Archangium violaceum: one gene and its partner. The protein of the gene in region 1 interacts with the protein of each later gene in a pairwise test. Links are inferred from orthologs where the notes say so. Each region holds a gene or a part of one and is shown in the gene's direction. Other genes may lie near its edges.

Region 1 (9,824 bases):
GCTTGTCCCAGATGATGGGCTTCCAGAATCGGAAGCCCGCCGCCTCCGCGAGCGGCTTGGCGATGAACATCGTCTCCGGGTCGCAGAAGAGGTAGAAGTGCGAGTCGCGCTTGAGCACCCGCCAGACCTGCTCGAACAGCTCGGGGAAGCGCGCGTTGGGGAAGATGCGGAACCAGTGGTTGCTGGATGCCTTGCTGTGCTTGAGGCGCGTGGTGGTGCCGATGGCGCGGTGCTTCTCGAGCGACTCATAGGCGGGGTCGGTGATGATGAGATCCACCGAGGCGTCCGGAAGGCTCCGGAGCCACTCGACGGCATCGCTCTGCGAAAGGCGGTAGCGGGGCATGAGGGTGTGGCCAACCTACCCCGGCATTCTGACGCCCGCCGCGCCCGCCCGCCCCAGCGGGTCGGACGAGATATCCAGGAACGAGCAGATGGGCGGCCCGGCCGCCCCGTGCGCGAACCCGGAGCATACGGGCCCCGGAAAAGGGAAACGCCCCGAGCGGACGGCGAACGAGCGCCGCTCGAGGCGTTCAACTCCTGGAACGACGGGGAAACGCGCTCAGTAGGTGGTCGCGCGCACCGTCAGGCCGGAGAAGGCGGAGTAGCCGCGGACCGAGACGTACCAGGTCCCCGCCGCCGGGCTGGGGAGGCTGCAGGACTCGTTGTTGCCACCCGCGTACGGCCGGCAGGTGTAGCTGCTCGTCGTCGGCTCGGCGCCCTGGCGGACGTAGAGGTCGGCGTCACCGGTGCCGCCGGAGATGTGCACGTTGAGCGCCGTGGTGCCGGAGGGCACGCTCACCGTGTAGTGCTTCCAGGCGCCCTTGCTGGCCGACTGGCTGGTCGAGCTCAAGCGCGTGGTGGGCGACTTGCTCAGGAAGGAGGAGATCCACGGCTGGAAGGAAGAGACGCGCGCGTACAGGCCGGGGTAGTTGGGCTCCGCGCACCCCTGGCCCCAACTCACCACGCCCGCGAGGATCTTGCCGCTGCCCTTGCTCACCACGAGCGGGCCGCCGCTGTCACCCTGGCACGAGTCCTTGCCACCCACGCCCATGACGCCCGCGGCGAGCTGATCCGCGGTGATGGTCTGCCCGTACGCCGAGGTGGCGTCCGCGTTGGAGACGATGGGCACGTCCACGGTCTGCAGCGTGTCCGGCGACGAACCACCGGAGGAGAGCGAGCCCCAGCCCGTCACGGTGGAGGTGATGCCCGCGTTCGTCAGGCCCGCCGCCTCATCGGCCGAGGTCGCCAGCGTGATGGCCGCCACGTTGCCGTTGAGGGTGAGCGGCGTGGACAGGTGCAGCAGCGCCACGTCCTTGCCCAGGGTCGCGTCGCTGTAACCCGGGAAGGGGATGATGTCATCGACCGCGCGGATCTGCCCCGAGCTGCTCATGGTGCTCAGCTTGGAGCTGCCCGCGGCGATGCGCACGGTGACCGGGGAGCTGGTGGCGTAGGCGGCCGACTCGGCCACGCAGTGCTGGGCGGTGAGGATCCAGTTCGCGTTCAGGATGGAGCCACCACAGAAGTGGAAGCCCGTCGTATCCTGGAAGGAGATCTGCCAGGGATAGGTGGAGATGTTGGCGTTGGTACCGCCGACGATCTCCTGGGTCTCCGCGCCGAGCTGCTGCTCGGGGGCGGCGGCCTCCTCGGGACCACAGCCAGCGAGCAGGGCCGTGCTGGCGGTGCCGAGAAGGAAGAACTTCCGAACGAAGTGACGCTGCGACATGGGGGACTCTCCTCTCACGGGGGTGAGCATCCGGGTGGGTTCGCCCGGTCGAAACGTGCTCCTCGCGGAGCACGAACGGATTCGCGAGAGAAATGCCGACCCCGCCGGCACCTTCGCCGGTTGGTGACTGCTCGAACCATTTCAGGGGTCCCGCCTCGAGTCGCAACCCACCATGCAACTCTTTCTCTCGGACAGGAACGGGAAACAGATAAACGTTTCCCTTTCAGGTTGTCAAGCAAGTCTCCGCCAGCCACGCTCCCATATCTTCAGTATCCCCGAAGCTGATGCAGTCCAGTTGCAACAAAACACTACAGGAGCTCACGACATGACCCGTCCCCTCACCCTGTTGGTCGGATGCCTGACCGCGCTCACCCTGGCCGCGTGCGCCACGACCCAGCGGGTCGCCCAGGAGGACACGCCCACGGACCCCGCCGAGGCACCCGCCGAGGCACCCACCGGGGCTCCCGCGACCCCCCCCGCCGAAACGCCCGCCGAGGCCCCCGCCGAGACCCAGGTCACGGGAAGCGTGACCTATCGCGAGCGTATCGCCCTCACCCCGGACGCCGTCGTCCAGGTCGAGGTGGTGGAGTCCTCGCCGGGAGAGGGCTCCGAGACCGTGGTCGGAGAGCAGACCCTCCAGAGCCCCGGGCAGGTGCCCATCCGCTTCTCGGTGACGGTGCCCTCCGAGCGCATCCGCCCCGGCGCCACCTATGTCGTCCGAGCGCGCATCACGGATGCCGGCCGCGTCTACACCACGCCCACACCCGTCCCCGTGCTCACCCAGGGCCATTCGAGCCAGGACGTGACGGTGCGCGTGCGCGTGGGCGGTTGATGCGCCCCGCCCTCGGGAGTCCGGGGCCCGGAGTGCTCACCCGCCAACACGTCCGAGGGTGACACATGACCCGCTGGGTCCGCGTGCACTCCACCTCCATTGACCGAAAGTGGCCCGATTTGACGGTTGGGCCCACTCGTCCCTACCCAAGAAGTGAGTCTCTGCCGGTAGCTTTTCACTCTCACTGCTACGGCCAATGGCTTGCATTGAAATGCGAGCGGCAACACCCATTCCGCTCAGGACAAGACGGATAACGTCGATTATCTTGTCAGAACCGTGCACCCAGGCGATCCATCCGAGGAAGGAACCCCTATGGCGAGCGCAGCCCGCACGCTCCAACTCAATCCCGTCGCTCCCGAGAATCTCCTCGATCCGGTACCGCTCTACAGGGAGCTGAGGAGCAATGACCCGGTGCACTGGTCGGAAGCGGTGCAATCCTGGCTCATCACCCGACATGACGACGTGGTGAATTGCTTTCGGGATCCCCGCCTGAGCGCCAACCGGGTGAGGTTCTACGAGGACCAGCTCCGGGGGCTGGGCCCCGACCTCATCAAGGACTTCCTGAAGGGGCTCAACGACCAGATGAGCCAGCGGGACGGCCGCGAGCACATCCAGATGCGTCGGCAGGCCGCTGCGGGCTTCTCGCCCCAGGCGCTCGACAGGTGGCGTCCGGCCATCCGCCGCACCGCGGAGCAGTTGGTGGAGCAGGTGCGGGGCCAGGGCCACATGAACGCGGTGGAGTCCCTGGCGAGCCAGCTCCCTCCGCGCGTCATCGCCGAGGTGCTCGGCATCCCCGTGCAGGACCGGGAGCAGTTCCTGGAGTGGGCCAGGCCCATCGCCGACTTCAACGCGCCCGCGGCCGGCACGGACGTGGTGGACCTGGCGCGCCGCACCAACACGGCGACCCGCGAGCTCTTCGCGTACCTGCGCCGCATCATCGAGGAGCGCAGCCACTCCCCGGGCGAGGACCTGCTCAGCCAGATGCTCCAATCCCAGCAGGCGGGGCAGATGACGTTGGATCAGCTGGTGTCCAACGCAAGCCTCATCCTCTTCGCCGGACACACCACCACCACGGATCAGATCAGCAACGGCCTGCATGATCTGCTGTCGCACCGCGACCAGTTCCACAAGCTCCAGGAGGACCGCACGCTGGTGCGCTCGGCCGTGGAGGAGATGCTGCGCTACAACCCCGCGGTGCCCTTCATGCACCGCATCGCCGCGGAGACCTTCCAGCTGCGCGGGAAGACGATTCGCAAGGGGGATGTGGTGTTCATGGGCCTGGCCGCCGCCAACCGCGACCCGGAGGCCTTCCCCGACCCGGACCGCTTCGACATCACCCGCGACAGCAACCACCAGAAGCACATGAGCTTCACCTTCGGGCCGCATCACTGCCTGGGGGCGGGTCTGGCGCGCCGCATGCTGGAGATCACCTTCGAGGTGCTGCTGGAGCGTCTGCCCGAGCTGCACCTGGATCCGAAGCAGCTGCCGCAGCTCAAGTGTCACAGCCTCATGTTCCGCGGCTACGACTCACTCACCGTCCGGTGGTGACACGGGCGCGGGCCCGCCAGCACGAGCTCACGGGCCCGAACTGTCCAATGTTCCCTCCGTCGTCACCTCCCGCCTCGCGAGGGGGAACTCCCGCGTCTCGCAGGGCTGGAGCAGGTGACGCTCACCCCGCAGCTCGAACTCCAGCGGTGTCGTGGAGCGCCACCGGCTGTTGAGCACCAGCTTGTCCTGGGTGATTTCCACCTCCACCAGGCTCTTGCGGTAGCGCAGCGAGAACTTCAGCCGCTTCATCCCCTCGGGCAGGTTCGGGTTGAAGTGCAGCACGTCCCCGCGCACCTCGATGCCCGTGTACGCCCGCTGCATCAGGTCCACCGTCCCCGACATGGCGCCCAGGTGGATGCCCTCCGGCGTCGTCCCGCCCTGCACGTCCGCGATGTCGCTCCTCAACGCCTCGGTGAACAGCTTCCACGAGCGGGGCCGGTCACTGCGCGCCAGCACCCACGAGTGCACCACCCCGCTCAGCGTCGAGCCGTGCGAGGTGCGCTGCAGGTAGTACTCCACCGTCCTCGGAATCATCCCCGCGTCGAACGGGTAGCCCAGCCGCTCGAAGAGATCCCGCAGCTCCTCCGCCGAGAACAGGTAGAAGAGCATCAGCACATCCGCCTGCTTCGACAGCTTGTAGCGGTTGGGCGTGTCCCCTTCCGCCTCGAGGATCCGATCCAACCGGTGGATGTCCGCGTAGCGCTTGCGGTACACCTCCCAGTCGAACTCCTGGAGCTGCTCGTAGCCCTCGAACTGGCTCAGCACGCCGTCCTGGTGGAACACCAGCCGCGTCTTCCGGCTGATATCGTCCCAGTGCGCCAGCTCCGCCGGGCTCACCGCCAGCGTCTCGAGCAGCTCGTCGCGGCGCTCACCGGGCAGCAGATTCAGCACCTCCAACCCCTTGCACAACACCCACACCGCCATGAGGTTCGTGTAGGAATTGTTGTCCAGCCCCGGCTCGGCGCGGTCCGGGTACCCCGTGTGGTACTCGTCCGGCCCCATCACCCCCTTGATTTCGTAGCGCCGCAGCGACGGGTTCCACCGGGCCATGCTCGCCCAGAAGCGGGCCAGCTCCAGCAACATCTCCGCCCCGTAGAAATACATGAACTCCGAGTCCGCCGTGGCCTGGTAGTACTGCCAGACGTTGTAGGCGACGGCCGCGTTGATATGTCTTTGCAGCCACGTCACGTCCGGGACCCACCGTCCGGAGCGGGGGTTGAGGTGCAGCCGCTGGCTCTCCTCGCGCCCATCGCTGCCGCTCTGCCAGGGGAACATCGCCCCGCGGAAGCCCTCCGCCCGGGCCGCCTCGCGCGCGCGCCGCAGCCGCCGGTAGCGGTAGCGCAGCAGCGCCCTCGTCAGGGCAGGCAACCGCAGGTTGAGGAAGGGGAAGACGAACAGCTCGTCCCAGAAGATGTGGCCCCGGTACGCCTCGCCGTGCCACCCGCGAGCCGGCACGCCCACGTCCTGATCGATGGTGTGCGGCGACACCGTCTGTAGCAGGTGGAAGATGTGCAGCCGCAGGGCCGTTTGGATGTGGTCCGGCTCGGCCAGCTCCAGGTCCAGGTCGCTGCGGCGCCACAACTGGGACCAGGCCTGCACGTGGGTGGCCACCAGCTCGTCGAAGCGCGCGGGCGCCTCCTCCACCGCGTGCCGGGCCTCCATCGCGGCCTCCGATACCGCGTGGTCCCTCGACGAGTACAGAGCCACCACCTTCTCCACCGCCAGCCGTTGCCCTTCGCGGAGCTCCACCTCGAACTCGTGGGAGAGGTAGCCCTCCTCCACGGTGAGTCCTCGCCGCACCCGGGCGGGCTGCCCGTCCACGTACAGCCGCGTGCGCGCCGCCTCCGCCACCTCCAGGCGCGACTGCACCGTCTCCACCTCCAACAGCAGCGTCTCCGCGTCCACCTCCTCCGCCACCAGGGTGCGCAGGTGCTTGCAGTTGAGCTGCCGGTAGCGCGGCACGCCTCCATTCACGACCCGCCCGTCCAGCGCCGAGCGCACGTGCACCCGTCCGCTCCAGTTCTCCGGCACCAGCACCAGCTCCTGTCCCGCCAGGTGCTTGTCGCGCATGTGCACGAAGCGCCGCTGCTCCACCCGCGTGCGCCGTCCCCGCCGATCCTCGAAGCGCACCGTGCGCAGCAGCAGCCCCCTCGCCATGTCCAGCACCTGCCGGTACTCCAGCAGCACCGCCGCGCGCGGGTTGAACCAGTCGCCGCCCTCGAGCCGGAAGCCGAGCGGCAACCAGTTGGGCATGTTGACCAGGTCCTCGTTCTCCACCACGCGTCCGGCCAGGTCCGTCTTCAGCCGGTTGTACCCGCCCGCCAGATACGTCCCCGGGTAGTGCGTGTCGTCCGCCTCGGACTCCGGCGCCGCCCCGCGCGTGGCGAAGTAGCCGTTGCCGAGCGTGCAGAGCGCCTCGCGTAGGCCCTCCTTCGCTGGCTCGAAGCCCTCGTAGGTGAAGAGCCAGAGCTCCGGCCTCATCGGGTCGTCCCCCTGGCGCGGTCGATGAGCAGCTCCAGGAACCGGCGCACCTCCTCCACGTCCGTCAGCGCGTAGTCCGCCTCCGTGGGCCGCTCCACCTCGCCCCGCACCACCAGACTCAAACCCCGTCCCTTCAGTGTCTGGAAGGCGTCCTCGTCCGTGAGGTCATCCCCCAGGTACACCGGCAGCACGTCCTCGCGCGCCAGCCCCAGGGCATTCAACACCCACTCCACCGCCCGGCCCTTGTGCCAGTCGAGGGCCGGCTGGCATTCGAACACCTTCTTCCCGCCTCCCTTGCGCAACCGCGGATGGCGCGCCAGCACCGCGTCCACCAGGTGCTCCACCTCCGGCCCACGAGCCTCCTCCACGTGCCTCCAGTGCACCGCCACGCTGAAGCGCTTGCGCTCCAGCCGGGTGCCCGGAATCCCCGCGAGCCCCACCGACAGCTCCCGCTCCGCCGCGTCCAGCTCGGGCAGCAGCGCCTTGCCCTCCTCCAGCTGGAAGCCACGCCCGTCTGGCCCTTCGATGTCGAAGCCGTGGCTGCCCGCGTACGACACGCCCTCCAGCCGTACGAAGCCCTTGAGCACGGGCAAGTCCCGCCCGCTCACGATGGCCACCGGATAGCGCCGGGCCAGCTCCAGGAGCGTGGTCCGCATGGCGTCCGACAGACGCGCTTCGTCCGGATTGGGCACGATGGGCGACAGCGTGCCGTCATAATCCAGGAAGATGGCCACCTGCCGGCCCTCCATCCGCCGCGACAGCGACTCCCACTCACCCAGCGCCAGGGGCACGTCCCGCATCGACCGCATTCAAGACACTCCTTCCTCCACCTGGATGGTGGACAGGTCCGTCACCTCCACGTCCGCGCCGGCCCGTACCAGCGCCCCCACCGGCCCCGCGCGACGCACGCCGATGATGTACCCGAAATGCCCTCGCCTGCCCGCCTGCACTCCAGCCTGCGCGTCTTCCAGCACCACCGCGCGCTCCGGCGGCACACCCACCCGCCGCCCCGCTTCCAGGAACGTGTCCGGGGCCGGCTTGCCCGGCAACCCGAACCTCCCCGACTCCACTCCATCCACCCGAGCGTCGAACAGATGCTCCAGCCCGGCCGCCCGCAGCACCGCCACGCAATTGCGACTGGCCGAGACCACCGCCGTGCGGAAGCCCGCTGCCCGCAGACGCTCCAACAATTCCACCGCGTGCTCGAAGACCGCCACCCCCCGCTGCGCGAGCGTCTCGAGGAAGTACTCATTCTTGCGCTTGCCCAGCCCCTGCACCGTCTCCGCTTCCGGGCCATCCCCGGGCGAGCCCTCGGGCAACACGAGGCCCCGGCTCTCCAGGAAGCAGCGGATGCCATCGAAGCGCGGCCGGCCATCCACGTACCGCTGGTAGTCCTCCGCCGTGAAGGGCTGGAAGGGCTCGCCCGTCTGTCGCGCGCGCGCCTCCAGGTACGTGTCGAACAGGCGCTTCCACGCGGCGGCATGTACCTCCGCCGTCCGCGTCACCACGCCGTCCAGATCGAACAGGACCGCGTCGAAGTCGCGGCGGGACAGCACGAGCGCGGTGGACCCGGGGGGCTGGAGCGAGGGCATGGCGGTGACTCCCGTGGAGGACCCAATACGTCCCTCCTCGCGCCTTGCACACGCCATGCCCCTACAGAGGCAGCGGGTGTGCGCCTGAACTCCGGGGCCAACCCGTGTCAACTGGTGCTTACACTGGAAGTGTAGAAATTCACGGAAGGTTGACGGATTTCAGGACAACCCTCTACGCTGCACACTGTCGAATCAGGGGGATACGCCATCTGAACAGTTGGCCATCCCTGGCTTCATGCCGGCGTAAGGGTTCCCCTATCATGAGGGTCTGACGGATGTCGAATCAGGGAGGGTCCGCATGCGGCCCGCATCTCAAGTAGACGTGACATCCAGCGAGCCACCCGCCACCGCATCTCAGACGCGTGCGGACACCCCACCCAACGGGTTGGCTCCCGCCGAGACACCACCTCCCATCCTGTCGGCGGGCGCGCTGGCGGCCACGGAGAAGCCGCTGGCGGTGGTGAGCCCCAAGGCGCCCGGGGCGCCGGTTTCGCGCTTCGCCCCGGGGTTCGCCGCGAAGATGAACATGGTGGCGGACCTGGCGCTGGTGGTGGCCGCGCTGCTCATCTCCACGACGATGATGGGGCACGATCTCCACCTGGAGCGCACGGACGTCTGGGTGTTGCTGGGCGTGGGCGTGGTGTCGTGGCTGGTGGTGGGTACGGCGCTGTGCCTCTATGACGTGCGCTTCGCGGACCGCGAGCGGCTGGATGACCTGGCGCTCATCTCCATCCAGGTGATGGTCGTCACGGTGGTGCTCTTCCTCACGCGTCTGGTGATGGGCACCGAGTCGTGGATCGTCGCGCTCAGTCTCTTTCCTCCGCTGTTGTGGCCCTCGGTGGCGATGCTGCGCCTGAGCTTCTTCCGGAAGCTGTCGGTGCAGGAGCAGCCGCTGGACGAGGTGCTCATCATCGGCGTGGGGGCCATGGGCCGGCTGACGGGCGAGGACCTGGGCACCAGGAACCGTCGCAAGGTCATCGGTTACCTGGGCTTCAGCAACGAGCCGGCCTCGGCGACGCCGCCGGCGCCCGTGCTGGGGAGCGTGAAGGACCTGGAGCACATCCTGTGCACGGTGCCGGTGGACGAGGTCTACATCGCCGGCAACATGCTGAAGCACTCGGCGGAGATGCAGGCCGCGGTGAAGCTGTGTGAGAACTTCGGCATCCCCTTCGCGCTGCCGGCGTACCACTTCCGGTTCGATCGGGCGCGGCCGGTGGATGACCACGCGGTCTCGGACGGCTACCTGCACTTCGTGACGCACGCCTTCCAGCCACACCAGATGGCGCTCAAGCGGCTCTTCGACATCGTGAGCTCGGCGGCGGCGCTGGCGGTGCTCTCTCCGCTGCTGGTCGGAGTGGCGTTGGCGGTGAAGTTCACCAGCCGCGGGCCCATCTTCTTCAAACAGAAGCGCGTGGGCCTGCACGGCAAGCCCTTCCACATGCTCAAGTTCCGCTCCATGGTGATCAACGCCGAGGAGCTGAAGGCGAAGCTGGAGGCGCTGAACGAGCAGACGGGTCCGGTCTTCAAGATGAAGAACGATCCGCGCATCACCCGGGTGGGGCGCTTCATCCGCAAGTACTCCATCGACGAGCTGCCGCAGCTCATCAACGTGCTGCGCGGGGAGATGAGCGTGGTGGGGCCGCGGCCG
Region 2 (13,089 bases), 2.2 Mb from region 1 along the record:
CTCGGGCTCGCGCACGACGGCCTTGGGAGGCGGCGCCAGCTCCTTGGGCGTCGGGCGGCGGAAGGCCTGCAGCTCCGGAGGCCCCACGCGAACCAGCCCCGCGGGCGGATGGTCCACCTCCACCGTCCCCAGCAGCAGGTGGCCGCCCGGCACGAGCGCGCGCGCCAGATGCCCCAGCGCCGTCTGCACCGCGTCCGGGGAGAAATACGTCAGCACGTTGCGGCAGAAGATGACGTCGAAACGGCCGTGGGAGTCCGGCAGCGGCTCCAGCAGGTTGGCCTGGGCGAAGCGCGTGACGGCGCGCACCGGGTCGAGGATGCTCACCCTCCCCTCGGCGACCTCCACATAGAGGGGATGGAGCAGGGGCCCGGCCTCGCGGCGGGACCAGTTGCCGTACACCCCCCGGCGAGCGGCCTCCAGGCGCCCCTCGTGCAGGTCGGTGCCGAGCACCTCCACGCGCACGCCCTGGGGCACAGTCCCCAGCAGGCACGCGGCGATGGAATAGGTCTCCTCCCCCGAGGCGCACCCGGCACTCCAGCCGCGCAGGACGGAGTTGCCCCGGCGCAGCGCCGCGGGCACCGCCTCCGAGGCGAGGAACCGGAACTGCTCCGGGTGACGGAAGAAGTACGTCTCCCCCACCAGCACGGCGTCCAGCAGGGCTCGCGCCAGCGGAGCGCCGGGACGCTGCAGTTCCGCCAGCAGATCCGAGGCGGAACGGCCCCGGGCCAGCTCCGCGCGCACGACGCGATCCACCGCCGAGGGTGAGATGGCCGTGTCACGGAAGCCCGTGCACGACGAGACGACTTCACGCGCCCGCGCGAGCACCTGCTGAGGCTCCACCCCCGAACTCATGCGCTGCGCTCCACCCCCGCCGGCCGCAGCACATGTACCGCCTCGCGCAGCAGCTCCTGGGTGGCGAAAGCCCTGGGATCGAAAATGGGCACCGAGCGATCACCCGCCCGTAGCATGCCCATGAGGGTGTCCCGGAGCTGACCGTGCTCGGCGCCACCCACGCGCTCGCGCCGCTCGATCTCCGAGGACTGATACTCCTCCGGGTCCTGCACCGCGTCCACGCTCAGCGCCAGCTGCAGACCGTCGATCTCCAGGATGACGAGCTTGCGCTCCTCGACGGTCTCCTGGTGCGCCACGTCCAGCCGGCGCGCCAGGTCCAGCACGCACACCGGCTGGCCCCGCAGCTCGAAGAACTCGGAGATGTACCCCGGCCCCAACGGCAGCGGACGCGTGGCGGGCTGGAGGATGACCTGGCGCACGGCGTCCAGGGGGATGGCGAACTCCAACCCCCCCACCGTGAGCCGCAGCAGGGCCATGGAGCCCTGCCGCGCACGGCGCCGCGCGTTGGCCAGTGCGTTCTCCACCGCGCTCAACAACTCATCGGCCCGGAAGGGCTTGGCCAGGAAGAGCTCCGCGCCAAGTCCCAGACACGCCTCCGCCCGACCCACCTCCGAGGAGATGATGATGACGGGGATGGAAGAGGTGGTGGGGTCCGCCTTGAGTCGCTTGAGGACCTCGTCACCATCCATCTCGGGCATGGAGAGGTCCAGAAGGATGGCCGCGGGCTGCACGCGGTTCACCTTCTCGAGCGCCTCCTTGCCATTGCTCGCGGTGTTCAGCGCGTAATGGCCGGAGAGGATCGCGCGCTCGAGCGCGAGGATGGCATCACTGTCATCGACGAGGAGCAGGGACGGGAGGCTCACGGCTCGGCTCTCAGTTCTGCGCCAGGAACTTGCGCACGGTCTCTGTCAGGTCGTGATGCGAGACCGGCTTGTTGATGAACGCATTGGCACCGGCGTCGACCCCGCGCTGACGCAGGTCCCCGCCCCGTTCACCCGTGAGAAGGATGACCGGGACGTCGCGCACTTGAGCCAGGGGGCTCGCGCGAACCTGCTTCACGAAGGTGATGCCGTCCATACCAGGCATGTTGATATCGGCGATGACGAGCTTGACCGGCACAAGCCGGAGCAATTGCAACGCGCGCGTCGCATCCTCTGCCTCGACGAACCCCATCTTCAGGTTCATGAGGTAGATCTTGAGGATGTTACGTACGGTCGGGCTGTCATCCACGAGGAGGATGTTGGCGCTCAAACCCAGGCTCCTCCCGGGCTCGAAGGATTCGGGACCCGGGTGAAGGAAACGGTGAGACTGTAGCGTGACCTCGCCTTCCAGCAAAAGCCGGGGCGATCGAATCCTGAACACCAGAGGGAAAAGCGAGCTCCTCCCCCCGTACAGCGATCAGCCGGCCGAGGTAGGAGCGCCGGCATCCCCTCCCCCCTCCTTGTCCTCGTTCGGGTCCACTGGCGGTGCGCCAATGGCGTGGTAGCCACCGTCCACGTGCACCATTTCGCCCGTGGTGGAAGGTAGCCAGTCCGAAAGGAGCGCACACGCAGTGCGAGCCACCATGTCGTGGCTCTTGCGGGCGTCCCACCCCAGGGGTGCCTGGGTGCCCCAGCCCTTCTCCAGGGACTTGAAGCCGGGGATGCCCTTGGCGGCCACGGTGGCCAGCGGGCCGGCGGCCAGGGCGTTGACCCGGATGCCCTTGGGGCCGAGGTCCCTCGCCAGGTAGCGCACGGTGGCCTCCAGGGCCGCCTTGCACACCCCCATCCAGTCGTAGATGGGCCAGGCCACGCGGTTGTCGAAGTCCAGCGTGACGATGGAGCCGCCCTGCGGCATCAGCGGCATCACCGCCACGGACAGCTCCTTGAGGGAGAAGGCCGAGATGCGGAACGCGGTCTGGACGCTCTCCCAGGGAGTGTTGAGGAAGTTGCCGCCGAGCGCGTCCTCGGGGGCGTAGGCGATGGAGTGCAGCACGCCATCCACCCGGCCCCAGCGCTGGCGCAGCGACTCGGTGAGGGCGGAGAAATGGGCGGGGTTGGTGACGTCCAGCTCCAGCACCTCGGTGCCCGCCTTGAGACGCTTCGCGCTCCGCTCCGTGAGCGAGCGCGCCCGGCCGAATCCGGTGAGGAGGATGTCAGCCCCCTGCTCCAGCGCGTGCTCGGCCACACCGTAGGCGAGCGACTGGGGGGTGAGCACTCCGGTGATGAGGAGCTTCTTGCCCTGCAGCAGCATGCATAGGCCTTTCTGGCTAAAGAGAGAGAAGTCCGGGGGGTTTATCACCCGGAAGCCCGGGTAGGCCAGGAAGTCACCCGGGTCCCGCGCCCCGCCCGGGGAGCCCAACGGATGAAGTTGCGCTCACGCAGCGCATGAATCCTGCTGCTCCCCCTAGCCAGGAAAGGCTGGAAGGGGGGCGCGCCTTATCAACAAATCGTGCCGAAAACCCCCCAACGGGGCGGCCTTCCAGTAAAAGACGACACGCCATGGCGAATTTCCAGGACTCGTACCTCTCCGGCGGAAACATCGACTTCATCGAGGGGCTCTACGCGCGCTACCTCGAGGATCCGTCCAGCGTGGACCCGAGCTGGCGCGAGCTGTTCCAGCGCAACGACGGCGCCGGCCGACCCATCTTCAACTCCACCCTGCTCGAGCCACCCGCGCCCGTGGTTCCGGGCAAGGACGGCAGGGGCAACAAGCCCGCCGCCGCGGTCGCACTGGCCCCGCAGACGGCCGCCACGGTCGCCTTCGAGCAGGACATGAAGCTGCAGGCCCGGGTGGACCAGACCATCTCGGCCTTCCGGCTGCGCGGACACCTGCGCGCCCGCCTGGATCCGCTCGGACGTCCCCGCCCGACGCTGGACCACGTGGCCGACGTGGGCATGGTGGACGAGAAGCACTTCTCCGCCGCCGAGCTGGAGCAGCTGGTGGAGAGCTCCAACGTCTTCCCCGAGGCGCGCGTCAAGCTCAAGGACCTGCTCGGCCGGCTGCGCCGCACGTACACCGCCTCCATCGGCGTCGAGTACATGCAGATGCTCGACAGCGAGCGGCGGCGCTGGCTGATGCGGCGCATGGAGCACGCGGAGAACCGCACGGAGTTCTCCGTGGAGGACCAGCGCCACATCCTCACCCGGCTGTCCTACGCCGAGGGCTTCGAGAACTTCCTGCACACCAAGTTCATCGGCGCCAAGCGCTTCGCGCTCGACGGCGGCGAGGCGCTGGTGCCCATGTTGGATGCCGTGCTCGAGGTGGGCGGCGGCATGGGGCTCAAGGAGGTCGTCATCGGCATGGCCCACCGCGGCCGCCTCAACGTGCTGACGAACATCCTGGGCAAGCAGCCCGCGCAGATCTTCAGCGAGTTCGAGGGCCCGCAGGATCCCAAGCAGCACATGGGCCGCGGCGACGTGAAGTACCACATGGGTTTCAGCTCGGACCATGCCACGCGCACCGGGCAGAGCATCCACCTGTCGCTGGCCTTCAACCCCAGCCACCTCGAGGCGGTGGACCCGGTGGTGGAGGGGCGCGTGCGCGCCAAGCAGGATCGCAGCGGGGACACCGAGCGCACCAAGGTGATGCCGCTGCTCATCCACGGTGACGCGGCCTTCATCGGCCAGGGCGTGGTGGCCGAGACGCTCAACCTCGCCGGGCTCGAGGGCTACAAGACGGGCGGCACCCTGCACGTCGTCATCAACAACCAGGTGGGCTTCACCACCGACCCGCAGGAGTCGCGCAGCTCCATCTACTCCACGGCGCTCGCCCAGATGCTGGACGTGCCCGTCTTCCACGTGAACGGGGATGACCCCGAGGCGTGCGTCCACGTGGCGCGCCTGGTCGCCGAGTACCGGCAGACCTTCAAGAGCGACGTCGTCATCGACCTGGTGTGCTACCGCCGCTACGGCCACAACGAGGGCGATGACCCCTCGTTCACGCAGCCGGAGATGTACGAGATCATCCGCAAGCACCCGACCGTGCGGACGATCTACGCGCAGCAGCTGGCGGAGAAGGGCCGCCTCCCCGCGGAGGAGTCCGAGGCGATCAAGCAGCGCTGCATGCAGGAGTTCGACGCGGCGCTCACCCGCGCCCGCGCGCACAGCGAGTTCAAGGAGCCGAGCGCGCTCGAGGGCCTGTGGAAGCCCTACAAGGGCGGGCTCCACAAGAGCGCCCCGCAGGTGACCACGGCGGTGGACAAGGAGACGCTGCGCGCGGCCCTGAAGAAGCTGGCCGAGGTGCCCGAGGGCTTCAACGTCCACCGCGACGTGGAGCGCACGGTGCTCAAGAAGCGCCAGGGCATGCTCCAGTCGGAGGAGCTGCAGTGGAGCGAGGGCGAGTCGCTGGCCTACGCCACGCTGCTCTCCGAGGGCTACACCATCCGCCTGAGCGGCCAGGACTGCGAGCGCGGCACCTTCAGCCACCGCCACGCCGTGCTGCACGACGTGAAGACGGGCGACGAGTTCGTCCCCCTGCGGCAGTTCCCCACCGGCAGGGCCCGCTTCGACGTCTTCAACAGCCCGCTGTCGGAGATGGGCGTGCTGGGCTTCGAGTACGGCTACAGCCTCGACGTGCCGGACGGCCTCATCCTCTGGGAGGCCCAGTTCGGTGACTTCGCCAACGGCGCGCAGATCATCATCGACCAGTTCATCGCCGCGGCGGAGACCAAGTGGCGGCGGCTCAGCGGCATCACCCTGCTCCTGCCGCACGGCTACGAGGGCCAGGGCCCGGAGCACTCCAGCGCGCGTCTGGAGCGCTTCCTCAACCTGTCCGCCGAGGACAACATCCAGGTCGTCTACCCCACCACGCCCGCGCAGATCTTCCACCTGCTGCGGCGCCAGGTGCTGCGCCCGCTGCGCAAGCCGCTCGTGATCATGTCGCCCAAGAGCCTGCTGCGCCGCCCCGAGGCGACGAGCAAGCTGGACGAGCTGGCCACCGGCACCTTCCAGGAGGTCATCCTGGACAAGGTGGACCCGGCCGGCGTGACGCGGCTGCTCCTGTGCTCGGGCAAGGTCTACTACGACCTGGTCAAGGCCCGGGACGAGCGCAAGGACGACTCCATCGCCATCGTGCGCGTGGAGCAGCTCTACCCGTTCCCCTTCGACGAGCTGGCAGGCCTCGTCGCGAAGATGCCGAAGCTCACCGAGCTCTTCTGGGTGCAAGAGGAGCCCCGGAACTCGGGCGCCTGGCACTTCATGTTCCCCCGCCTGCACGACCTGGCCGCCGCGCGGAACCAGGGCGGTCCGCTGAAGCTGGGCTACATCGGACGCGCGGAAGCCGCCAGCCCCGCCACCGGCTTCCCGCAGACGCACAACCTGGAGCAGCAGCTCATCGTCGAGGAAGCCATCCTCCGAGGAACCAAGAATGGCCGTTGAACTGAAAGTCCCGCCCCTGGGCGAGTCCATCACTGAAGCCGTCGTCGGGAAGTGGAACAAGAAGAAGGGTGACGCGGTGTCCGCCGACGAGCCCCTCGTCGTCCTGGAGACCGACAAGGTCACCATCGACGTGCCCGCTCCCGCCGCCGGCGCCATCGCCACCATCGCCTTCAACGAGGGCGACAAGGTGCGCGTGGGTGACGTGCTGGGCACCATCGAGGCCGGCGCTGGCGCCACCGCCACCGCGCCGCAGACCCCCGCTCCCGCTCCCGCTCCCGCCCCCGTGGCCGCCGCTCCCGCCGCGGCCTCTTCCGCCGCGGCCGACGTCCGCATGACGCCCACCGCCCGGAAGATCGTCGAGGAGAACAAGCTGGACGTGGCCCAGCTCAAGGGCTCCGGCACCGGCGGCCGCATCACCAAGGAGGACGCGCTCGGTCAGCTCAACCGCCCGGCCGAGGCCCCCGCCCAGCGTGCTCCGGCTCCGGCCCCCGCTCCCTCCGGCCCGCGCCCGCGCGCCGACCGCGAGGAGCGCGTGAAGATGACGCCGCTGCGCCGCCGCGTCGCCGAGCGCCTCGTCCAGGCCCAGTCCACCGCCGCCATCCTCACCACCTTCAACGAGGTGGACATGGGCGCGGTGATGGACCTGCGCAAGCAGCACCAGGAGAAGTTCCTGGCCCGTCACGGCGTGAAGCTCGGCTTCATGAGCTTCTTCATCCGCGCCGCCGTCGAGGCCCTCAAGGCCTTCCCCCAGGTCAACGCGGAGATCGACGGCGACGACGTCGTCTTCAAGCACTACTACGACATCGGCGTGGCGGTGAGCGGCAGCCGCGGCCTGGTGGTCCCCGTCGTGCGCGACGCCGACACCCTGTCCATGGCCGAGCTGGAGAAGAAGGTCGGCGACTACGGCGTCCGGGCGCGCAGCGACAAGCTCACGCTCGCCGAGCTGCAGGGCGGCACCTTCACCATCACCAACGGCGGCATCTTCGGCTCGATGCTCTCCACCCCCATCATCAACCCGCCCCAGACGGGCATCCTGGGGATGCACAACATCGTGGAGCGCCCGGTGGCCCGCAACGGCCAGGTCGTCATCCGGCCCATCATGTACCTGGCCCTCTCCTACGATCACCGGCTCATCGACGGCCGCGAGGCCGTGCAGTTCCTCGTGCGCGTGAAGGACTGCATCGAGGATCCGACTCGGCTGCTGCTGGAAATTTGAAATCCAGACAGACAGTAGCAAACGGGAAAACGGGCCAGCCGACTAGACAGGCGGTCGGCTGGCCGCCTACAACTTCACTTGTCACCCGACGGACGGGGGACGGGAGAACGAGTCGGCCCACGGCCGGCTCCTGACAAGGAAGCACAATGGCAACTGGTACCGTGAAGTGGTTCAACGACGCGAAGGGCTTCGGATTCATCGTGCAGGACGGCGGTGGCGAGGACGTGTTCTGCCACCACACCGCCATCAACATGGACGGGTTCCGGACCCTCGCCGAGGGGCAGAAGGTGGAGTTCGAGCTGGCTCGTGGTCCCAAGGGCCTGCAGGCGCAGAACGTACGCGCCGTCTGATGTCCCGAGCCACTCCGTACCCGTAGTGGCCTGAAGAAAAGGCCCGGCACCTCGAGAGGAGCCGGGCCTTTTCATTCGCGGGTGACCGCGCCCGGGCAGCGGGCCGCTACTTCGTGAGGTGCCGCTTGAAGTGGCCCATCACCCACTCGTACTGACGCTGGGTGACGAGCGGATCCGGCACCATGTGCGTGAGGCCGCTCAGGGGCAGCAGCTCATGGCGCTTGCCGGCGCGGAAGAGCGCGTCGGAGAGCTTGAGCGTGTGGAAGAAGTAGACGTTGTCGTCCGCGGTGCCGTGGATGAGCAGCAGCGGGGAGATGGGCCTGCGGGTGTCGCGCGCGTAGGTGAGCAGCGAGCTCTTCTCGTACGCCTCGGGGTTCTGCTGGGGCAGGCCCAGGTAGCGCTCGGTGTAGTGGGTGTCGTAGTCGAGCCAGTCCACCACCGGAGCACCCGCCACGGCCGCCTTGAAGACCTCCGGACGCTTGAGAGCGGCGAGCGCGGCCATGTAGCCACCGAAGCTCCAACCCTCGATGCCCACGCGCTGCACGTCCACCTCGGGCACCACCGCGGCGAGCGCCTGGACGGCGGTGGCCTGGTCCTCCAGCGTCACACCGGAGAAGTCCCCGCGCACCTCGCGCTGCCACTTCGCGCCGCGCAGCGGAGTGCCGCGTCCGTCGAAACGGGCGATGAGGAAGCCCTGGTCCGCCATCCACTGCGACAACAGGTGCGCCGCCATGGACTTGTGCACGACGGTGACGGTGGGGCCGGCGTACACCTCGACGATGGTGGGCAGCTTCTGGCCGGGCTTCGCGTTGCGCGGGCGAACCAGCGAGGAGTGGAACTTCAGCGGACCCACCTCGCGGAACTCGACGATGGGGGTGAAGCCGGGCTCCACCGCCACGGAGGGCAGCTCCCCCACGCGCGAGCCGTCCGCGCGCGCCACGTAGGTGCGCGGCATGGACTTGGGGCTCGAGTGGTTGATGACGAGCAGGTTGCCCGACTTGGACACGCTCCCCATCTCGACGGCCTCGCCGGTGGTGCCCGGGCGCACCTGCTCCGGGGCGCCGCCGTCCTTCACGCGCCACAGGTAGCTCTCCGTGGGGTTGGGGCCACCGGTGAAGTAGAGGGTGCGGTCCGCCTCGACGTAGCGGGCCAGGCCCCGGAAGCCCGCCTCCGGCTTCACCAGCGAGCGCGCCAGGCTTCCGTCCGGGTTGCGCAGCTCCACCTCGGGGCCACCGTTGCGCTCGGTGTACCAGAGGAAGCCGCTGCCATCCTCGAGCCACAGCGGGAAGGACTGCTCCAGTTCGAGCCAGGCCTCATCCTTCTCGGTGAGGAGCTCGCGCGTCCTGCCGCTGGCCACGTCCACCGCGAGCAGCTTCTCCTCCGTCTGCGTGCGGTTCTGCACCAGGAGGGTGAGGGGGCCCTTCTTCGGCCACACCACGGTGGCCAGGTACGGGTACTTCTCCGCGTCCCACCGCACCCAGACCGTCTTGCCACCCGTCACCGGGGTGATGCCCAGGCGCACCTTCGCGTTGGCCTTGCCCGGACGCGGGTAGGCGTAGTCCTCGGAGCCACGCTCGGGGTGCATCACGTCGATGATGGAGAGCTTCTCCACGCCCGAGGTGTCCGACTCGGTGTAGGCGATGGACTTCGCGTCCGGGCTCCACCACCAGCCGGAGAAGCGGCTCATCTCCTCCTGGGCGACGAACTCGGCCAGGCCGTGGGTCTTCGCCGGAGTGCCTCCGCTGGTGACGCGGCGCTCCTTGTTGGTGGCCAGGTCGATGCGGAAGACGTCGTTGTCCCGGACGTAGCCCACCTGCTTGCCGTCGGGGGAGAAGCGCGGATCGATGACGCCCTCGCCCGTCTTCAGCTCGGTCGACTTCCCGGTGGCGCGCTCGACGAGGTAGAGCTTGCCGGAGAGCGGCACCAGGATGCGCGCACCGTCCTCGGAGAGCTGGTAGGAGGTGAAGCCCCGGGCGCTCACGCGCATGCGCTCGCGGCGGGCCTTCTCCTCGGGGGAGAGCGTCTCCTCGGCGCCCTTGAGGATGGCCTCGGGCGTGAGCACCTCCTTCGCCTCACCGGTGGCCACGTCGAAGGCGAAGAGGGTCTGGATGGGCGCGCGGGGCTGACCGCGCAGGAAGAGGACGGTCTTCTCGTCGGGAGTGATGCGGGGGTTGACGGGACGTCCGCTCATGAAGCGGCGCGTCTCCGCGTAGTCCCGCAGGAAGGCATCTTGCGAGGTGGAGGACATGGGCTTGGCGGGAGGCTGCTGGGCGAGGACGGGGGCGCTCGTGAGAAGGAGCGCGGCTGCGAGCAGGATGCGCATGCGAGGCTGGCGCCCGAGGAACGGGCACTCCCTCCTTTGAGGTAGAAAGCGCGCGCAGCCTACACTCCTGGCGGCGCGCGGCCCGCAAAGAGCCGCGGGATGACGGTTATTCCCCATGATGGACGATGATTCGCAGAGGCACCTCCGACTGGCGGGAGTCATCCGGCTGGCGCTCGGTGGCGGGCGGGGGCCCACGGACGCGTACGTGTTCGATCCGCACCGGCTGGCGCTGCCCTCGTGGGCGTGCGCACTGGGGGACGGTCCGGCGGCACTGCTGGTGACACTGGACCGGCACCTGGACCTGGTGGTGCCAGCGGCGCCGGGCGCGGTACCGGATCGCTCGGCGGGCCTGAGGGCCCTGGACGAGCACGCGCGCTGGGCCCTGGACGTGCGCAACTACGACCACGTGCTGGCGGCGATGGAGGCGGGGCTGGTGGGCGACGCGCTGGTGATCGCACGCGGACGACCCCGGGGAACGTTCACCGGGGACGTGTATGTGGACACGCGGGGGCGCTCGCACCGGCTGGTGGTGGTCCCCACGGTGGACCGGGCCGCGGAGGCCTACAACGCGCCCGCCCCCGGTGATGCGGTGCGTGAAGTGCTGGCGTCCGCCGAGCGCGTGCTGCTGGACGTGGACCTGGACTGCTTCACCAGCCTGAGCGACGCGGACCCGACAACGGTGCTGCCCTGGCCCCGGAGTGTCATCCGGGAGTACCTGCTGCCACCGGACTCGGAGTCCTTCTGGGAGGCGGTGCTGGAACGGTGTGTCGCGCTGACACTGGCGAGGGAGCCGCACCACTGTGGCGGACTCCTGGCCGCGGGGGAGCTCTTCCGGGATGTGGCCGAGGTCCTCTTCCGGGAGCTGCTGCGGACACAGCTCCCCTAGATTTCCTTTTCCCGGGTTTTCCTCTATTTGAAGACGCGCCGGGCGCACCGCGTTAGCATCAGGCCCGACAGGGAAGCATCCAGGCAGGCACCGCGACTTCTCCCGGCGTCCCTCCTTCCGCCCCCCTCCCTCTGGGAGAATGGCCACGCCTCATGAACGGCTCGCCCCCGCAGACGGTCATTCCTCCACAGCTCCTCCGACGAGTCCTCCTCGTCGTGATGGCGTGGCTCATCCCCTCCACGCCCCTCGCCGCGTACCTCATCGGGTTGTCGCTCGGGGTGTCGGCCCAGGACATCGTCTGGAGCGTGCTCTACCTGCTTCCGCCCATCCTGCTGGTGGTCGGTGTCGTGATGCCAGGGGTGGGTGTCTCCGCGCTGCTGCACAGCCATTTCCGCGTACACCCCGAGGAGCCTCCACAGGAGCGCCTCGTCCGCCTGCAGATGCTGCCCTGGAAGCTCTCGTTCCTGGGCATCCAGGTCACCAGTCTGGTGGGCGGACTCGCCTTCACCGTCCCCCTCGTCCTGCGCTTCCACAAGCACGCCCTGATGGTGGGACTCGGGCTGCTCGTCGCCTCCACCCTGGGCCAGGTGCTGTCGCTGCCCGTGGGCATCAAGCTCGAGCAGATGTTGATGCCCTTCGTGCTCGAGGAGCGCAACCGCCTGCGGGTCCCCGCCAGCGGCAAGGGCCCCTTCTGGCCGCGGCAGCGCTGGTACCTGCCGTATGCGATCATCACCACCGTGGCGAGCACCCTGGTCATCTGCGGACTGGTGTTCGTCCTCCAGACGCTCGAGCTGCGCGACGCCCAGACGCGGGCCCTGCTCGAGGACCCCACCCTCCCCCGGGCCCAGGCCGAGCTGGCCGTGAAGACGCTGCGGACCTTCAGCGACTCCCTGTTCTCGTCACTGGGCCCGCCACTGCTGACCCTGGGCGTCGTCACCCTGCTGGTGACCTCGCTCACCGCCTGGATGCTGGCACGCCGGCAGGTACGGGCCACGGCGGCGCTCCAGGAGGCCATCGCGGGACTGGCCAACGGCACGCCCATCGCACCGCCCTGGGTCTCCACCGACGAGCTGGGTGACGTCTCGTCGGGAATGCTCACGGCCCTGGAGCACCTCCAGGAGATTCCCACCCGCCTCCAGGCCTCGGCCAGCCTGCTGCTCTCCGCGAGCACGGCGCTCGGCTCCGCCAGCCACCAGCAGCGCCAGCGCATCACCGAGCAGGCCGCCATGCTCCAGGAGGCCCAGCTCACCTCGGAGGAGATCCGCACCACCTCCGACCTGGCGTCCCACAAGGCCGAGAGCGTGCTCAGCGTGGCGGGCCATGCCGAGCAGCTCGGACAGTACGGCGAGGAGGCCCTGGAGCGGACCCTGACGGGGCTGAACACCATCGGCGACTTCGTGGACGGCATCCGCGGCAAGGTGCTGCGGTTGCAGGAGAGCGCCACGAAGATCGCCAGCATCGCCGTCACGGTGAAGGATCTGGCCGACCAGTCCCACCTGCTGGCGCTCAACGCCTCCATCGAGGCCGCGCGCGCGGGAGACCAGGGCGCGGGCTTCGCCGTGGTCGCCAGTGAGATTCGCAAGCTGGCCGATCAGACCATCCGGGAGAACGCCCTCATCCGCAAGAGCCTGCTGGACATCGGCACCGCCATCCGGGACGTGGTCTCCATGAGCGAGCAGGGCGCCCGGCAGGTCGAGGGCGGCCTGGAGATGGTGAAGTCCTCGGGAAACAACCTGCGCGAGATGTCGCTCATCATCCAGGAGAGCGCCGCGTCCGTGCGGCAGATCGCCGTCGCGGTGAACCAGCAGAACACGGGCATCTCGCACATCTTCAACGCCATCGCCCACATCTCCGCCGGCATGGACGAGACGATGAAGCGCCTGGACACCACGCTGCAGGCCACCGAGACGCTCCAGGCCGTCACGCGCGAGGTGACGGAGATCGCCCGCCGCTACCAGCTCAACCGGAAGGAGTAGGACAGCGCTTCCAGAGCGCCGCTCCCCTCCCCCGCCGCTCCAGACAGAAGCCGGTGGCACGCAAGGTGTCCTCCCCCACCGCCCTGCCATCCACGAGCGCGTGGGAGAACCGGGCGTCCGAGAGCCGCT

The links.
Region 2: the proteins of JQX13_RS12720 (region 1) and odhB interact in binary tests that used the Escherichia coli proteins (3 or more experiments, as listed by UniProt). The link is inferred for Archangium violaceum from one-to-one orthologs.

Annotation. Positions count from the first base shown.
Region 1 is NZ_CP069338.1:2,973,520-2,983,343, forward strand. The notes cover bases 1,023-3,801. They hold JQX13_RS12720 (YbaY family lipoprotein), read left to right. Parts: upstream 1,023-2,048; coding sequence 2,049-2,555; downstream 2,556-3,801. Other genes in these bases: JQX13_RS12715 (trypsin-like serine protease), read right to left, coding at 1,023-1,723; JQX13_RS12725 (cytochrome P450), read left to right, coding at 2,868-3,801. In the rest of the region: JQX13_RS12710 (DNA-methyltransferase), read right to left, coding at 1-343; more of JQX13_RS12715, read right to left, coding at 560-1,022; more of JQX13_RS12725, read left to right, coding at 3,802-4,103; JQX13_RS12730 (glycoside hydrolase family 65 protein), read right to left, coding at 4,131-6,584; otsB (trehalose-phosphatase), read right to left, coding at 6,581-7,393; JQX13_RS54015 (HAD family hydrolase), read right to left, coding at 7,394-8,176; exopolysaccharide biosynthesis polyisoprenyl-phosphate hexose-1-phosphate transferase EpsZ, read left to right, coding at 8,475-9,824.
Region 2 is NZ_CP069338.1:778,316-791,404, forward strand. Bases 5,313-8,311 are described here. They hold odhB (2-oxoglutarate dehydrogenase complex dihydrolipoyllysine-residue succinyltransferase), read left to right. Parts: upstream 5,313-6,198; coding sequence 6,199-7,425; downstream 7,426-8,311. Other genes in these bases: JQX13_RS03355 (2-oxoglutarate dehydrogenase E1 component), read left to right, coding at 5,313-6,209; JQX13_RS03365 (cold-shock protein), read left to right, coding at 7,572-7,775; JQX13_RS03370 (S9 family peptidase), read right to left, coding at 7,882-8,311. In the rest of the region: JQX13_RS03335 (CheR family methyltransferase), read right to left, coding at 1-852; JQX13_RS03340 (response regulator), read right to left, coding at 849-1,715; JQX13_RS03345 (response regulator), read right to left, coding at 1,726-2,103; enoyl-ACP reductase FabI, read right to left, coding at 2,251-3,084; more of JQX13_RS03355, read left to right, coding at 3,333-5,312; more of JQX13_RS03370, read right to left, coding at 8,312-10,098; JQX13_RS03375 (hypothetical protein), read left to right, coding at 10,214-10,984; JQX13_RS03380 (methyl-accepting chemotaxis protein), read left to right, coding at 11,137-12,960; JQX13_RS03385 (glycosyltransferase family 39 protein), read right to left, coding at 12,944-13,089. UniProt on the Escherichia coli protein: E2 component of the 2-oxoglutarate dehydrogenase (OGDH) complex which catalyzes the second step in the conversion of 2-oxoglutarate to succinyl-CoA and CO(2).